DNA from 4 places in the Streptomyces sp. NPDC029159 genome. Region 2 is predicted to be linked to each of the others. Evidence: riboswitches for the same ligand, from Rfam matches in the RefSeq annotation. Region 2 holds a riboswitch; each other region holds the start of a gene.

Region 1 (4,179 bases), on a different contig from region 2:
TCGCCCCACAGGTCGACCAGCTCCGGCGCGTCCGCGGGGGAGAACAGCGACCAGCCGGTGTCGGCCTCGACGCGGCGCATGAACTCGTCGGGGATCCAGTGCGCGATGTTCAGGTTGTGGGTACGCCGCGCCTCCTCGCCGGTGTTGTCGCGCAGCTCCAGGAACTCCTCGATGTCCGCGTGCCAGGTCTCCAGGTAGACGCAGGCGGCGCCCTTGCGCCGGCCGCCCTGGTTGACCGCGGCGACGGAGGCGTCCAGCGTCCGCAGGAACGGCACGATGCCGTTGGAGTGCCCGTTGGTGCCGCGGATCAGCGAACCGCGGGCCCGGATACGGGAGTACGAGAGGCCGATGCCGCCGGCGTGCTTGGAGAGCCGGGCGACCTGGTGGTAGCGGTCGTAGATCGAGTCCAGCTCGTCCAGCGGCGAGTCCAGCAGGTAGCAGGACGACATCTGCGGGTGGCGGGTGCCGGAGTTGAAGAGGGTGGGGGAGGAGGGCAGGTACGACAGCGAGCTGGTCAGGCGGTACAGCTCGGCGACGTCGGCCAGCGCCCGCGCCGAGTCGTCCTCGGCCAGCCCGCAGGCGACCCGGAGCAGGAAGTGCTGCGGGGTCTCGATGACCTGCCGGGTGGTGGGGTGGCGCAGCAGGTAGCGGGAGTGCACGGTGCGCAGCCCGAAGTAGCCGAACCGGTCGTCGGCGCCGTCGGCCAGCGCCCGGGTGACGAGGGCGTCCAGCTCCGCGGCGTGGGTGGCGACGAACGCGGCGGTGGAGTCGGCGATCAGGCCCTCGCGGTGACCGGTGGCGACCGACGCGGAGAACGACGTGGCGCCCTCGCCCGCGGCCTCCTCGGCGATGGCGAGGGTGAGCAGCCGGGCGGCGAGCTTGGAGTACTGCGGCTCGTCGCCGATCAGACCGGCGGCGGCGTCGATGGCCAGCTCCCGCAGCCCCGCCTCGTCGGAGCCGGGGTGGCGGCCGCGGAGCGCGGCGGCGGCGACCTTGCCCGGGTCGGTGGCGGTCAGGTCGGCGGTCAGCTCGGTCAGGGTGCGCAGCAGGGCGGTGCCGGGCGGGTCCTGGCCGGGGACGCCGGCGGGGAACGTGGCCGTCTCAAGCGCTGCGGCCTCGGCGTCGGTCGCGGACTGCGGTGGCGCGGTGGTCACGTGGTGCTCTCCCTCACTCGGCGGGGGCCGGAGGGAGGCGCGACGGACGGTCGAACGGGCGGCGCCCGGCGGCACAGCGCACCCGGGCGCGCGGCGGCCCGCGCGGCGTCCACCGGCCCATCCCTCGGGGCCCGGACATCTCGACGCCCGGGCCAGGGTGGCGCGGACGTACCATCGGCAGGTCTTCGGACTGACGGGGGCGCACACCGGCCGGGCCGGTCGACATCGTGGGATATCTGCGCTCTCGTACACCGTTGCGGGACAGTTCCGGACTCACACCGGATTCCCCTGCGGCGACAGCGAGCACGAGCATACATGTGGTGGTGGGGTCTTGGGCGCACCCCCATATCTAGTGAGCGGTCGGTGGCTGTCGGTTCGGGGCGATGATCCGCTCCACGCCTGGGAAAGCCGGGCGCCGAGGTGAAAAAACAGGTCGCCGCCTCCCGTGAGGGAAGCGGCGACCTGGAGGCAGCCGGGCGTGTCCGCGCCCTCAGCGCCCCGCCGGAACGTCCGCCGCCGCGGGCGGCAGGTCCGGGGTGACGCCCTGGTCGCCGACGTCGGCGGTGTAGTCGCCGGGGCTGGTCTCGTCGGCGCCGTCGGGGGCCTTCAGGGCGCGCAGGACGACGGTGAGGACGAGCGTCACCACGACGTTCAGGACGAACGCCGTCAGGCCGATGTAGCCGATCTGGCCGATGCCGGGGATCTCCGCGCTGGAGCCGCCGAAGTGCGCCTGCGTCGGGCTCGCCACGCCGTAGGCGGCGAGCGTGCCGTAGACCATGCCGACCGCCCAGCCGGCCAGCAGCGCCCAGCGGTGGAACCAGCGGGTGAACAGGCCGCCGACCAGCGCCGGCATGGTCTGCAGGATCCAGATGCCGCCCAGCAGCTGGAAGTTGATCGCCACGGTCTTGTCCATGGTGAGGACGAAGACCAGCGCGCCGACCTTCACCAGCAGCGACACCAGCTTGGCGACCTTGTGCTCCTGCTCGGGCGTGGCGCCGGGCTTGAGGAAGTCCTTGTAGACGTTGCGGGTGAAGAGGTTGGCCGCGGCGATGGACATGATCGCGGCGGGCACCAGGGCGCCGATGCCGATGGCGGCGAACGCCACGCCCGCGAACCAGCTCGGGAACATGTCCGCGAAGAGCTGCGGGATGGCGAGTTGGGCGTTGCCGTGGGTCTCCGTGCCCGCCTTGATCGCCATGAAGCCGAGCAGCGCGAGGAAGCCCAGCATCAGCGAGTACAGCGGCAGGATCGTGGTGTTGCGGCGGATCACGTTGCGGCTGCGGGAGGAGAGCGTCGCGGTGATCGAGTGCGGATACATGAACAGCGCGAGCGCCGAGCCCAGCGCCAATGTGGCGTACGCCCACTGGCTGTTGGGGCCGCTGGCCAGCTCACCGCGGGGCTTGCCGGTCGGGCCCGGTTCGGCGAACGCCTTGCCCGCCTCGTGGAAGATCGCGTCGAACCCGCCGAGCTTGATCGGGATGTAGATGATCGCGACGGCGATGACCAGGTAGATCAGCCCGTCCTTGACGAACGCGATCAGCGCCGGGGCGCGCAGCCCCGAGGAGTAGGTGTACGCGGCGAGCACCGCGAACGCGATCAGCAGCGGCAGGTCCTTGACGAACCAGTTGGTGTTCTCGCCGCCGCCGACGCCCATCACGTCCAGGACCGCCTGGATGCCGACGAGTTGCAGGGCGATGTACGGCATCGTCGCCAGGATGCCGGTCAGCGCGACGGCCAGCGACAGGCCCTTCGAGCCGAAGCGTCCGCGCACGAAATCCGAGGTGGTGACGTAGCCGTGTTTGTGCGAGACGGACCACAGGCGGGGCAGGAAGGTGAAGATCAGCGGGTACACGAGGATCGTGTACGGCACCGCGAAGAAGCCGGACGCGCCCGCGGCGTAGATCGCCGCCGGGACGGCCACGAAGGTGTACGCGGTGTAGAGGTCGCCGCCGAGCAGGAACCACGTCACCCAGGTGCCGAAGCTGCGGCCGCCCAGCCCCCATTCGTCGAGGTTGGCCGACTGCTCGGCCTTGCGCCAGCGGGCCGCGAGGAAGCCCATGACGGTGACGGCGACGAAGAAGAGGACGAAGACCGTGAGGGCGACGCCGTTGACGCCGCCGGCGTGGGACGCGGCGAGCGCCGAGGAGGGGAGCGTCATTCGGCCGCACCGCCCTTACGGACGCGGTTCTCCCGCTGGACCAGCTTGTACGCGATCATCGTGAGCGCCGTGGAGATCAGCACCCACAGCATCTGGTACCAGTAGAAGAACGGGATGCCGATGAGCGTCGGCTCGATCTTCGCGTACGAGCCCACCCAGAGCATCGCCACGAACGGGGCGATCAGGCAGAGTCCGGCCACCACACGCGTCGGTGTGACGACCTGTCTGGAAGGGGGTGTTCCGTCGTGCTCCGGCATGGCCGCTCCGTCCCTGGCGATCTCCTGTAATGGGCTGGAAATCTATGGCAGGGCCGCGTCAGCCGTCACTAGGTGTCCGCATATCGGTACGGCAACGGCGGCCACCGGCGCACCCCTTGGGGGTGTGCGGGAGGCCGCCGTGTGCCGGTGCGCCACGCCGGGGGTGTCACTCCACCGGACGGCTCAGCCGGGCCACGAACTTGTAGCGGTCACCGCGGTAGACCGAGCGGACCCACTCCACCGGACGGCCCTGCGCATCGCGCGAATGGCGGGAGAGCATCAGCATCGGCAGGCCGACGTCCGCGCCCAGCAGCCCGGCCTCGCGCGGGGTGGCCAGCGAGGTCTCGATGGTCTCCTCCGCCTCGGCCGGCCGCACGTCGTACACCTCGGCCAACGCGGTGTAGAGCGAGGTGTACTTGACGAGATTGCGGCGCAGCGCCGGGAAGCGCTTGGCGGACAGATGGGTGATCTCGATGGCCATCGGCTCACCGCTGGCCAGCCGCAGCCGCTCGATGCGCAGCACCCGGCCGCCGGCGGCGATGTCCAGCAGCCCGGCCAGCCGGTCGTCGGCGGTGACGTAGCCGATGTCCAGCAGCTGCGAGGTGGGCTC
Region 2 (4,179 bases):
GCAAGGGCATCACCGACATCCAGCCGCCGCAGGGCTTCGCCGCCCAGACCGGCGCCGCGGCCACCATCCTGGCCTCCTCCCACCTCGGCTTCGCGCTCTCCACCACCCAGGTCTGCTCGGGCTCGGTGATGGGTTCGGGTCTGGGCCGCAAGGGCGGCGTGGTGCGCTGGTCGACGGCGGTGCGGATGGTCGTCGCCTGGTGCCTGACGCTGCCGGCCGCGGGCCTGGTCTCCGCCGGTGCCGCGCTCCTGGCCGACCAGGGTGACTGGGGCGTGACCGCCGTCGCGATCCTCGCGCTCGGCATCTGCGGCGCCATCTGGGCCGCCTCCCGCCGCAAGCCCATCGACCACACCAACGTCAACGAGACCGAGGTCACGGAGCCGCCCGGTGTGGTCACCGCGGCCCTCCAGACGGTCACCCCTCCCCCGGCCGGGTCGCTGACCCCCGCCGAGGGCGCGGAGGCCGCCCCCGCCGCGAGCGCCCCGCGCGCCAAGACCGCGACAGCCGCCGGCTGACCGCCCGAATCTGAGGAACCGCAGCATGAGCATCGACTGGGCAGCTCTCGGCCAGGTCTTCGGCGTCACCCTGGTGGTGACGGTCGGGATCGTGGGCCTGTTCACGGTCGGCATCGTCGGCACGGCCCGCACCCGCGCCGAGGGTGCGACGGCCACCGCGGACGCCGGTGCCCCCGGCGTCGGCGCGCGGATCGGCGGCCTCACCGCGTACGCGGTCTGCGCGGCCGCGGTGGCGTACGGCATCTATCTGATCGTCGCCGCCTGATCCGTCCGGCAGGCGCACGTACGGCGCCCGGCCACCGCAGCCCGCGGTGGCCGGGCGCCGTACGGTTTCTGTGGCCTCTGCCACAGGCCACGCGATACCACGGCATCGCAGGTCACGGGTGAGTTGACGGGGTTGGCGGGGCGTGGTGGACTTCCCACGCCAATCGGCGACAGCAGAGGAAGTCCGGTGTGAATCCGGCGCGGTCCCGCCACTGTCACCGGGGAGCGTTCCTCCGACGAAGGCCACGGTCCGCCTCGTGCACGCCCGACGGGCGCGCGCCAGGGCCGGAAGGCCGGGGGAAACGCCGATCCGGGGAGCCAGGAGACTCCTGTCGCCGTCACGTCGAACCAGGGCGCGGACCCTGAGTGAGGACATATCGCCATGCCCGGCCGCCCCGTCAGATCCTGCCCGTCCCCCACCCTTCGAGGCGCGACGGCGATCTGATCCGATGCGTGCCGAACACGCCACCTACGCGTGCGGTGCGGCCCTGGGCTTTCTCGGTGATCTGCTCGCCGCCGACCCGCGGCGCGGCCATCCGGTGGCCGCCTTCGGGCGCGGCGCGGCGGCCGTCGAGGCCCGGCTCTGGCGCGACCACCGCGGCCGCGGCGCCGTCCACACCCTGCTCTGCGCGGGCGGCGCGACCGCCGGTGCCGCGCTGCTGACGCGCGCGGTGCGCGGCGCGGCACCCGTCCCCTCCCCCGCACGGACCGCCGCCGCCACCGCGCTGACCGCCGCCACCGTCTGGTCGGTACTGGGCGGCACCTCGCTGGGCCGGGAGGCGCGGGCCGTCGGCGAGGCGCTGGCCGCCGGGGATCTCGACCGGGCCCGCCGCCGGCTGCCGCATCTGTGCGGCCGCGATCCGCAGGCGCTGGACGGGCCGCAGATGGCGCGGGCGGTCGTCGAGTCGGTCGCGGAGAACACGTCCGACGCCGTGGTGGGCGCGCTGGTGTGGGGCGCCGTCGGCGGCGTCCCGGGCCTGGTGGCGTTCCGCGCGGTGAACACCCTGGACGCGATGGTGGGTCACAAGTCGCCCCGCCACCGCCGGTTCGGCTGGGCCTCGGCGCGGCTGGACGACGTCGCCGGATGGCCCGGCGCACGGCTGACCGCCGCGCTCACCGTGCTCGCCGCCCCGGACCGGCGCGGCGCCGTACGGGCCTGGCGGCGCGACGGCGGCGCCCATCCGAGCCCCAACGCGGGCCCGGTGGAGGCGTCGTTCGCGGGTGCGCTCGGCGTACGGCTCGGCGGGACGCTGGCGTACGGCGGACGGGTCGAGCACCGGCCGCGGCTGAACGGCGCGGGCCGGCCCGTCGCGACCGAGGACATCGCGCGGGCGGTCCGCCTCTCGCGCCGGGTGAGCGTGCTGGCGCTCACGACGACGGTGGCCGGGCGGCTGCTGGCGGGCGCGGTGCGCCCGGCCCTCGCCCGGCGGAAGGGCAGGACCGGATGACCGGCGGCGGGCTGCTGATCGCGGGGACCACCTCCGACGCGGGCAAGAGCGTGGTGACCGCGGGGATCTGCCGCTGGCTGGTGCGGCAGGGCGTGGACGTCGCGCCGTTCAAGGCGCAGAACATGTCGCTGAACTCGTTCGTGACGCGGGACGGCGCGGAGATCGGCCGGGCGCAGGCGATGCAGGCGGCGGCCGCCCGGGTGGAGCCGTCGGCGCTGATGAACCCGGTGCTGCTCAAGCCCGGCGGGGACCGCAGCAGCCAGGTGGTGCTGCTCGGCAGACCGGTCGGCGAGATGAGCGCGCAGGGGTACTTCGGGCGCCCCGGCGGCGGGGCGCGGCCCGGTGGGCGCGCGGAGCTGCTGGCGACCGTCACCGACTGCCTGGCCGAGCTGCGGCGCGCCCACGACGTGGTGATCTGTGAGGGCGCGGGCTCCCCGGCGGAGATCAATCTGCGGCGCACCGACATCGTCAACATGGGCATCGCACGGGCCGGGCGGCTGCCGGTGGTGGTGGTCGGCGACATCGACCGCGGCGGGGTGTTCGCCTCGTTCTTCGGGACGACGGCGCTGCTGTCCAAGGAGGACCAGGCGCTGATCGCCGGGTATCTCGTCAACAAGTTCCGCGGCGATGTGGCGCTGCTGGAGCCGGGCCTCGACATGCTGCGGGAGCTGACGGGGCGTCCGTCGCTGGGTGTGCTGCCGTTCGCGCACGGTCTGGGCATCGACGAGGAGGACGGGCTGCGGGTGTCGCTGCGCGGCGCGGTCCGCGAGAGCGTGGTGGCGCCGCCGCACGGCGCCGATGTGCTGCGGGTGGCGGTCGCGGCGGTGCCGCTGATGTCGAACTTCACCGACGTGGACGCGCTGGCCGCCGAACCGGGCGTGGTGGTGCGGTTCGTGGACCGCGCCGAGGAGCTGGCCGACGCGGACCTGGTGGTGCTGCCGGGCACCCGCGGCACGGTGCGGGCGCTGGCCTGGCTGCGCGAGCGGGGGCTGGCGGACGCGATCGCCCGCCGCGCCGCCGAGGGCCGTCCGGTGCTGGGCATCTGCGGCGGCTACCAGATGCTCGGCGAGGTGATCGACGACGAGGTGGAGTCCCGGGCGGGCACCGTGCCGGGCCTGGGGCTGCTGCCCCTGCGGGTGCGGTTCGCGGTGGAGAAGACGCTGGCCCGGCCGGTCGGCACGGCGCTGGGCGCGGCCGCCGAGGGGTACGAGATCCACCACGGCGTGGCCGAGACCCTCGGCGGGGAGCCGTTCTTCACCGACGACGCCGGGCGGCCGCTGGACGGCTGCCGGTCGGGCGCGGTGTGGGGGACGCACTGGCACGGCTCGCTGGAGAGCGACGCGTTCCGGCGGGCGTTCTTGACGCGGGTGGCGGCCGATGCGGGACGCGCGTTCGTCCCGGCGCCGGACACCAGCTTCGGCGCGCTGCGCGAGGAGCAGTTGGACCGGCTCGGCGATCTGATCGAGGAGCACGCCGACACCGGTGCGCTGCTGCGGCTGATCGAGGGGGGCGTCCCGCCGGGGCTGCCGTTCGTCCCGCCGGGTGCGCCGTGAGGGCGCGCGGATCAGGAGGACGTCACGCAAGGGTGCCCGAGGGCACGGACCGGGCGGCCGGTGACGGCCGCACCTCGCATGAAGGAGTGATCGCGACATGAGCGCCCGCTATCCGTTCACCGCCGTCGTCGGAATGGACGACCTGCGGCTGGCGCTGCTGCTGAACGCCGTCAGCCCGGCGGTGGGCGGTGTCCTCGTCCGCGGCGAGAAGGGCACCGCCAAGAGCACGGCCGTCCGGGCGCTGGCCGATCTGCTGCCCGAGGTGGCGGTCGTCGGCGGCTGCCGGTTCAGCTGCGACCCGGCCGAGCCGGACCCGGGCTGCCCGGACGGCCCGCACGGCGCGGCCGAGGGCGCGCGGCGGCCCGCCCGCATGGTGGAGCTGCCGGTGGGTGCCTCCGA
Region 3 (4,179 bases), on a different contig from region 2:
GCCCACCACCACGGGAAGCTCCATCCTCGTCACCGCCTTCCGGCTCCGGGGGCCTGTTTCCACCCTCACCCCGCGGCGGCCGCCACGCCAGGGCCGACCGGCCCCGGGGGCCCGCCCGGACCTCCCCGAGGGGTGCGCACCGAGCCCGCAAACCCCCGCCGGACCCCTGCTGACCTGCCCTGTCACGGATCGGTCCCGGGCGCGGCAGCGGGCGGCGGAGTGGCGCGGCGGCATTGCATACTTCGGGCATGATCATGACCGCCCTCCTCTTCGCTCTCCTCGGTCTCAGCATCTGGAAGGACCGCCGCCGTTTCCGTAACGCGGTCCTCCTCGGACTGGCGCTCATCAGCCTCTCGGGCTGGCTCCTCGGCAGAGTGAGCCAGCTGCCCACCGGTGCGGCCGTCGTGGTCTATCTGCTGGTCTTCTCCGTGCCCGTCGTCGGCGTGCTGGCGCTCGGCGGCTTCCTGATCGCCAACGGCATCACCATGGCCCGCAAGGAAGGGCTCCGCCCGGCCAACCTCCTCTCCGGTCTGCTGGGCGTGGCCGTCTTCGGCCTGATCGTCCTGCTGCTGTCGCTGGGGCACCTGCGGGGCACGCCCGCCCTCCCCGCCGCCGTAGCGGTGCTCCTCCTCTCCGCCTACCTCTCCTTCCTCTTCCTCTGCTTCCTCGCCTACGCCTTCCTCTACGGGCGGATCGCGGTCCGCGGCGACGTCGACTACGTCGTCATGCTGGGCTCCGGACTGATCGGCGGCGAGCGGGTGCCGCCGCTGCTCGCCTCCCGGCTGCGCAAGGGCCTGGAGATCCACGACGCGCAGATCGCCCGCGGCGGCCCGGCGCCGGTGCTGCTCACCTCCGGCGGCCAGGGCCCGGACGAGAAGCTGCCGGAGGCCGAGGCGATGGCCCGCTGGCTGGTCGAGCAGGGCGCCCCGGCCGATCACGTCCAGGAGGAGAACCGCTCCCGGACCACCGACGAGAACCTGCGCTTCAGCCACGAGGTCATGACCGCCGGGAAGCGCGACTACCGCTGCGTCGTCGTCACCAACAACTTCCACGCCTTCCGCGCCGCCATGACGGCCCGCCAGTCCGGCGTCCCGGGCCAGGTGCTGGGTTCGCCGACCGCGAGGTACTTCTGGCCGAGCGCCACCCTCCGCGAGTTCGTCGCGGTGTTCTGGGAGCACAAGCTGGTCAATCTGGGCGTCTGCGCCGCCCTGATCGCCCTGGTGGCCTTCGTCGCGACCCGGACCTGAGACGGACCGGCCGCGGCCCTCCTCCGGAGGTACCGGACAACGTCGCCGGGGGACGCGCGACAATGGACCGCAGATATCCCGTTGGGGCGGATATCGGGAGGGACCAGAACACGATGAGGCACCGCAGTGTCGCCGATCTGATGACGCCCGGCGCCGTCGCCGTACAGCTCGGCACGGCGTTCGGTGAGATCGCGCGGCTGCTGGACGAGTACGACATCAGCGCGGTACCGGTGGTGGACGAGGCGGGCCGCACGCTCGGCGTCGTCTCCGAGGCCGATCTGCTGCGACGGCACATCGACCGGACACCGTCGAACACCGCCGCCTCGCTCATGACCAGCCCCGCCGTCGTGGCGCGCCCGCAGTGGAGCGCGATCCGGGCGGCCCGGGTGATGGAGGAGAAGGGCGTCAAGCGCCTGCCGGTGGTCGACGAGGAGGGGCTGCTCATCGGCGTGCTCAGCCGCGGCGACCTCGTCCAGCTCTTCCTGCGGCGCGACCGCGCGATCCAGGAGGAGATCCTGGAGGACGTGCTGACCCGCACGCTGAACGTCCCGCCGTCCGCCGTCACCGTGGAGGTCTCGGACGGCACGGTCACGCTCAGCGGCACCCTCGCGCGCCGCAGCCTGGTCGTCGTGGCGGTGCGGCTGTGCGAGAGCGTCGACGGCGTCGTCGAGGTGATCAACCGCCTCACCTACGAGACGGACGACCGCGCAGTCCTGAAGAGCCGGGAGCCGGTCGAGCCGCCGGAGCCCGTCTGACCTGAGACGCCCCCACCCGCCGCGGCAACCGCCCGGCGGGTGGGGGTGGACTTACTAGGACGTCCAACTATATCTTCGGGGCCAAGGCCCGCGGTGCAGGGAAGCCGGTGTGAATCCGGCGCGGTCCCGCCACTGTGACCGGGGAGTACGCCCTTCGGCGAGAGAAGGCCACTGACGGAGGAAACACCGTCGGGAAGGCCAAGGGCGCGCGCAGATCCGGGAGTCAGGATACCGGCCGCGGGGTGTTCCGTGTTGTCCACGAGGATGGAGCAGACACGCATGGCACCGGTCCGTTTCCACGACCCAGGTGAACCGGCGCGCCGAGCGGCGGCAGCCGCCCGAAGGGCTTGACGCGGCGCTCGTGACGGCGCCCGGCGGCGCCCGCCCCCGCGCGACGCCCCCGGCCGCACCCCGACCCCGCGACGGCCCCGGCCATCGTGTCCCGCGGTATGCCGTGCCCGCACCCCACCGGGTGCGCCCCCGGCCTGCCGCGCCCTCCCCGGATCGCACCTGACGAGAGCAGGCATCTCATGGTCCGTGAACTGACGCACTTCATCGGCGGCGCCCCCGCCCCGGGCACCTCGGGGCTCTTCGCCGATGTCCATGACCCCAACACCGGGCAGGTCCAGGCCCGCGTCCCGCTCGCCGGGCGGGCCGACACCGAGCGGGCGATCACCGACGCCGCCGCGGCCCAGCCCGAATGGGCCGAGTGGAACCCGCAGCGGCGCGCCCGCGTCCTGCTGAAATTCCTCCAACTCGTCGAAGAAGAACGGGAACAGCTCGCCCGGCTGCTCTCCTCCGAACACGGCAAGACCGTCGCGGACGCCCACGGCGACCTCCAACGCGGCCTGGAGGTCGTGGAGTTCGCCGCCGGGATCCCGCATCTGCTCAAGGGCGAGTTCACCGACAACGCCGGCCGCGGCATCGATGTGCACTCGCTGCGCCGCCCGCTCGGCGTCGTCGCCGGGATCACCCCGTTCAACTTCCCCGCGATGATCCCGCTCTGGCAGGCCGCACCCGCCCTGGCCTGCGGCAACGCCGTCATCCTCAAGCCCTCCGAACGCGACCCGTCCGTCCCGCTGCGGCTCGCCGCACTCTTCCTGGAGGCCGGTCTGCCGCCCGGCGTGCTGAACGTCGTCAACGGCGGCAAGGAGGCGGCCGGCACCCTCCTCGCCGACCCCCGCGTCCAGGCCGTCGGCTTCGTCGGCTCCACCCCGATCGCCGCCGACGTCTACGCCACCGCCGCCCGCCACGGCAAACGCGCCCAGTGCTTCGGCGGCGCCAAGAACCACCTGATCGTGATGCCCGACGCCGACCTCGACCAGGCCGTCGAGGCGCTGATCGGCGCCGGGTTCGGCTCCGCGGGCGAGCGCTGCATGGCCGTCTCCGTCGCCGTCCCGGTGGGCGAGGAGACCGCCGACCGCCTCGTCGCCCGCCTCAAGGAGCGCATGGGCACCCTGCGCATCGGCACCTCCGACGACCCGGACGCCGACTTCGGCCCGATGGTCGGCCGCGACGCCGTCGACCGGGTGCGCCGCTACGTCGACATCGGCGTCAACGAGGGCGCCGAACTCGTCGTCGACGGCCGTGGCTTCACCCTCCCCGGCCACGAGAACGGCTTCTTCGCCGGCGCCTCCCTCTTCGACAAGGTCAGCCCCGCCATGCGGATCTACCGCGAGGAGATCTTCGGCCCGGTGCTCGCCGTGGTGCGCTCCGCCGACTACGAGGAGGCGCTGCGGCTGCCCAGCGCGCACCCGTACGGCAACGGCGTCTCGATCTTCACCCGGGACGGCGACACCGCCCGCGACTTCACCCGCCGCGTCGACACCGGCATGGTCGGCGTCAACGTCCCGATCCCGGTGCCCGTCGCGTACCACACCTTCGGCGGCTGGAAGCGGTCCGGCTTCGGCGACCTGAACCAGCACGGGCCCGACGCGATCCGCTTCTACACCCGCACCAAGACCGTCACCTCGCGCTGGCCCTCCGGGGTCAAGGAAGGCGCGAGCTTCACCCTGCCGACGATGGGATGAGGGCGATGACCACCACCCTCACCAAGGACCAGCTCGCCCTCGCCGAGGTCACCCTCGACTTCACCGAGGAACACCTCACCCCGCACGCCGTCGCCTGGGACCGCGACAAGCACTTCCCCGTCGACGTCCTGCGCCGGGCCGCCGGAC
Region 4 (4,179 bases), on a different contig from region 2:
CGCGATGCGGCCGATGTTCTCCTATCTGCACGCCGTCGTCTCACCCCGCGGTGTCTACGCCGCGACCAGCGATTTCGGCTCGGACACCGCCCAGCAGGGCGCGGCGCTGCAAAAGCGGGTCGAGGCCGCGGCGGCGGACTACGCCCGGCTGGTCCAGGGCTGCGGGGTGCGGGTGCGGCGGGACGCGTTCGAGGACGTCGTCCCGATGGAGGAGTTGCTGGGCGGCGGGGCGGCCTCCTGACGCGGACCGGCCGCCCGCGGTGTGCGGGCGGCCGGTCCGTACGTGCGCGGTGGCCGCGTTACGTGGCCTCCGGGTCGACGCCGGGCGCCGTCTCCCGGGCGGCGACGGCCGGGTGGCGCGGTGCGGAGTCGGGCACCCCGGCCGGGCGGAGGGCCGCGAATTCCTTGCGGAGGACGGGTACGACCTCGCCGCCTAGGAGATCGAGCTGTTCCAGGACGGTCTTCAGCGGCAGTCCGGCGTGGTCCATCAGGAACAGCTGGCGCTGGTAGTCGCCGACGGCGTCACGGAAGCCGAGGGTCCGTTCGATGACCTGCTGCGGTGAGCCGACGGTCAGCGGCGTCTGCTCTGTGAACTCCTCCAGGGAAGGGCCGTGCCCGTAGACGGGTGCGTTGTCGAAGTACGGGCGGAACTCGCGGACCGCGTCCTGGGAGTTGGCGCGCATGAACACCTGGCCGCCGAGGCCGACGATGGCCTGGTCGGGGGCGCCGTGGCCGTGGTGGGTGAAGCGCTGCCGGTAGAGGCGGATCATCCGCCGGGTGTGGGACATGGGCCAGAAGATGTTGTTGTGGAAGAAGCCGTCGCCGTAGTACGCGGCCTGTTCCGCGATCTCCGGGGAGCGGATCGAGCCGTGCCAGACGAACGGGGGCACGCCGTCCAGCGGCCGGGGCGTGGCGGTGAAACCCTGGAGCGGGCCGCGGAACTTGCCCTCCCAGTCGACGATGTCCTCCCGCCAGAGCCGGTGCAGCAGCGCGTAGTTCTCGATGGCCAGCGGGATGCCCTGGCGGATGTCCTGGCCGAACCACGGGTAGACGGGTCCGGTGTTGCCGCGGCCCAGCATCAGGTCGACGCGGCCGTCGGCGAGGTGCTGGAGGTAGGCGAAGTCCTCGGCGATCTTCACGGGGTCGTTGGTGGTGATCAGCGTCGTGGAGGTGGACAGGACGATCCGTTCGGTGCGGGCCGCCAGATACCCGAGGAGGGTGGTGGGCGACGACGGCACGAACGGCGGGTTGTGGTGCTCGCCGGTGGCGAACACGTCCAGGCCGACCTCTTCGGCCTTGGCCGCGATGGCGAGCGTGGCCTTGATGCGCTCGTGCTCGCTCGGCGTACGGCCGGTGGTCGGGTCGGCCGTCACATCGCCGACGGTGAAGATGCCGAACTCCATGGTGACCGCCTCGCTCGGTTGCGTACTCGGGGTGCGGCCGGGCGCCCGCCCCGGTGCTGCGGGGCGGCCGGCCGACCGGTCTCCGGGGCCGGCCGGACACCGCCCCCGGCCCGGCCGATTCCGGCCTCCGTGCCACCGGGCCCACGCCACAGCCAGCGTGCCATGCCACCCGTACGGCGGCACTCCGGAGCGGACGGCGGGCGGGCCGGGCGTTTTCCCGTCCGCTCCCCCGGTTTCCGCCCGTCGCGCCGTGCGGTGCGGGAGAATCGGCCCATGCTGACAGTGGGTTCCGTGGTGCTGGGGGTCTCGGACGTGCGGCGGGCGGCGGCGTTCTGGGGCGAGGCGCTGGGCTATGTCCCGCGCGAGGAGATCGAGGACGACTGGGCGGTCCTCGTACCGGCCGCCGGACACGGTGTGCAGGTGGCGCTCGGCCACAGCGTGACGCCGGTCCAGGAGCGTCCGCGGGTCCATCTGGACCTCTATGCCTCAGACGCCGCCGACCAGGCCGCCGAGGTCGAACGGCTGGTGGCGCTGGGCGCCCGGCGGGTGGCGTGGGACCTCGCACCGGACGACGCCGACTTCATCGTCCTGGCCGATCCGGACGGCAACATTTTCTGCGTCATCGACACCGGGCGGGACTGAGCGGGACAGGCGGGCCGGCGGCCGCGCGGAACGGGCCGTACGGCAGGATCAGCGCGGCGGCGGAGTAGTGGGCGTGAGTTGCCGCCGTTCGGCGCGTGCGGCGTTTCCCGCCCTCGCGCATTTCATGCAAGCAAGAGCCGTGTCCCACCTCACCATCCGGATGGCGGACGCCCCTCCACCACGGCGCCGGTCGGCCCGTAGGGTGACCTGTGCAGCTGGTTCGCCCCGTCCGCCAGGCGGGTCGTCGTAAGAGGGAACCCGGTGGGAATCCGGGACTGCCCCGCAGCGGTGAGCGGGAACGACCGCCGTCATACGCACTGGGTCCACAGGGCCCGGGAAGCGACGGCCAGTAGGTGTCCTCCTCCGGAGGATGTGCCCGCGAGTCCGAAGACCTGCCAACTGCCCGGGTGCGCACCCCGCGTGCCCGGACATCCCGGTGACCTCGTGGGCGGGTCGGCGTACACATACCAGGCGGAGGACCGCGCCGTGCCGCGCGGGGTCACTTCCGTCCGGTCCGTCACCCCTTCGCGCTCCGTCCCGTCGCCGGGATCTCAGGGATTCATCTCGCGAAGGAGATCTCCGTGACCACCGAGTCCGCAGCCGCGGCAGCACGGGCCACCGTGTACGGCTACCCCCGTCAGGGACAGCACCGGGAACTGAAGAAGGCGATCGAGGGGTACTGGAAGGGCCACGTCACCGCCGACGCGCTGCGCGCCACCGCCGCCGAGCTGCGCCGCACCAACTGGCAGCAGCTGGCCGACGCCGGGATCGGCGAGGTCCCGACCGGCGACTTCTCGTACTACGACCACGTCCTGGACACCACCGTCATGGTGGGCGCGATCCCCGAGCGGCACCGCGAGGCCGTCGCCGACGACGCCCTGGACGGGTACTTCGCCATGGCGCGCGGTACGCAGGACGTCGCGCCGCTGGAGATGACCAAGTGGTTCGACACCAACTACCACTACCTGGTGCCCGAGCTGGGGCCGGACACGGTCTTCACGGCCGACTCCGGCAAGCAGGTGGGCGAGCTGACGGAGGCCCTGGCGCTGGGGCTGACGGCCCGTCCGGTGCTGGTCGGCCCGGTCACCTATCTCCTGCTGTCGAAGCCCGCCCCCGGGGTGGCCGCGGACTTCGACCCGCTGACGCTGCTGGACCGGCTGCTGCCGGTCTACGCCGAGGTCCTGGCCGATCTGCGCGCCGCCGGTGCCGGGTGGGTGCAGCTGGACGAGCCCGCGCTGGTGGCGGACCGTACGCCCGCCGAGCTGACCGCCGCCGCCCGCGCCTACCGTGAGCTGGGCGCCCTCACCGACCGGCCGAAGCTCCTCGTCGCCTCCTACTTCGACCGGCTCGGCGACGCGCTGCCGGTGCTGGCGAAGGCGCCGGTGGACGGTCTTGCGCTGGACTTCACCGAGTCCGCCGCCGCCAACCTCGACGCGCTCGCCGCGGTCGGGGGGCTCCCCGGCAAGCGGCTGGTGGCCGGTGTCGTGAGCGGCCGCAACATCTGGATCAACGACCTGACCGCGTCGCTGACCACCCTCGGCACGCTGCTGGGGCTCGCCGACCGGGTCGACGTGGCGGCCTCCTGCTCGCTGCTGCACGTCCCCCTCGACGCCGCCGCCGAGCGGGACATCGACCCGCAGATCCTGCGCTGGCTCGCCTTCGCCCGCCAGAAGTCCGCCGAGATCGTCACCCTCGCCACGGGCCTGGCCCGCGGGACCGGGGCCATCGCCGCCGAGCTGACCGCCAACAAGGCCGACCTGGCGTCGCGGGCGAACTCCCCGCTCACCCGCGACCCGGCGGTCCGCGCCCGCGCCGCCGCCGTCACCGACGCGGACGCCCGCCGCTCCCAGCCGTACGCCGAGCGGACCACCGCCCAGCGGGCCCACCTGGGGCTGCCGCTGCTGCCGACGACGACCATCGGCTCGTTCCCGCAGACCACCGAATTGCGCACCGCGCGGGCCGACCTGCGGGCCGGGCGGATCGACACCGAAGGGTACGAGGAGCGGATCCGCAACGAGATCCGTGCGGTGCTGGCGTTCCAGGAGAAGGCCGGGCTGGACGTCCTGGTGCACGGCGAGCCCGAGCGCAACGACATGGTCCAGTACTTCGCCGAGCAGCTGACCGGCTACCTCGC

The links. A riboswitch is a leader RNA that binds a small molecule or an ion and turns the genes downstream of it on or off. The one in region 2 is predicted to bind cobalamin.
Region 1: it holds a riboswitch for cobalamin, as region 2 does, so the genes downstream of both, ACZ4U4_RS08270 (ribonucleoside-diphosphate reductase subunit alpha) here and ACZ4U4_RS20900 (cobalamin biosynthesis protein) in region 2, are expected to answer to the same signal.
Region 3: it holds a riboswitch for cobalamin, as region 2 does, so the genes downstream of both, ACZ4U4_RS13255 (CoA-acylating methylmalonate-semialdehyde dehydrogenase) here and ACZ4U4_RS20900 (cobalamin biosynthesis protein) in region 2, are expected to answer to the same signal.
Region 4: it holds a riboswitch for cobalamin, as region 2 does, so the genes downstream of both, metE (5-methyltetrahydropteroyltriglutamate--homocysteine S-methyltransferase) here and ACZ4U4_RS20900 (cobalamin biosynthesis protein) in region 2, are expected to answer to the same signal.

The regions. Positions count from the first base shown of each region.
Region 1 is NZ_JBVHWT010000003.1:281,665-285,843, forward strand. Features, by position in the region: gene ACZ4U4_RS08270 (ribonucleoside-diphosphate reductase subunit alpha) at 1-1,154, opposite strand, end outside; cobalamin riboswitch at 1,314-1,471, opposite strand; gene mctP (monocarboxylate uptake permease MctP) at 1,645-3,312, opposite strand; gene ACZ4U4_RS08280 (DUF3311 domain-containing protein) at 3,309-3,569, opposite strand; gene ACZ4U4_RS08285 (GntR family transcriptional regulator) at 3,736-4,179, opposite strand, start outside.
Region 2 is NZ_JBVHWT010000010.1:208,445-212,623, reverse strand. Features, by position in the region: gene ACZ4U4_RS20910 (inorganic phosphate transporter) at 1-515, shown strand, start outside; gene ACZ4U4_RS20905 (hypothetical protein) at 541-780, shown strand; cobalamin riboswitch at 957-1,107, shown strand; gene ACZ4U4_RS20900 (cobalamin biosynthesis protein) at 1,229-2,227, shown strand; gene ACZ4U4_RS20895 (cobyric acid synthase) at 2,224-3,780, shown strand; gene ACZ4U4_RS20890 (putative cobaltochelatase) at 3,878-4,179, shown strand, end outside.
Region 3 is NZ_JBVHWT010000005.1:225,278-229,456, forward strand. Features, by position in the region: gene ACZ4U4_RS13240 (universal stress protein) at 1-24, opposite strand, end outside; gene ACZ4U4_RS13245 (YdcF family protein) at 249-1,247, shown strand; gene ACZ4U4_RS13250 (CBS domain-containing protein) at 1,361-2,002, shown strand; cobalamin riboswitch at 2,077-2,256, shown strand; gene ACZ4U4_RS13255 (CoA-acylating methylmalonate-semialdehyde dehydrogenase) at 2,533-4,032, shown strand; gene ACZ4U4_RS13260 (acyl-CoA dehydrogenase family protein) at 4,029-4,179, shown strand, end outside.
Region 4 is NZ_JBVHWT010000006.1:197,842-202,020, forward strand. Features, by position in the region: gene ACZ4U4_RS15205 (FMN reductase) at 1-241, shown strand, start outside; gene ACZ4U4_RS15210 (LLM class flavin-dependent oxidoreductase) at 300-1,403, opposite strand; gene ACZ4U4_RS15215 (VOC family protein) at 1,677-2,045, shown strand; cobalamin riboswitch at 2,245-2,459, shown strand; gene metE (5-methyltetrahydropteroyltriglutamate--homocysteine S-methyltransferase) at 2,627-4,179, shown strand, end outside.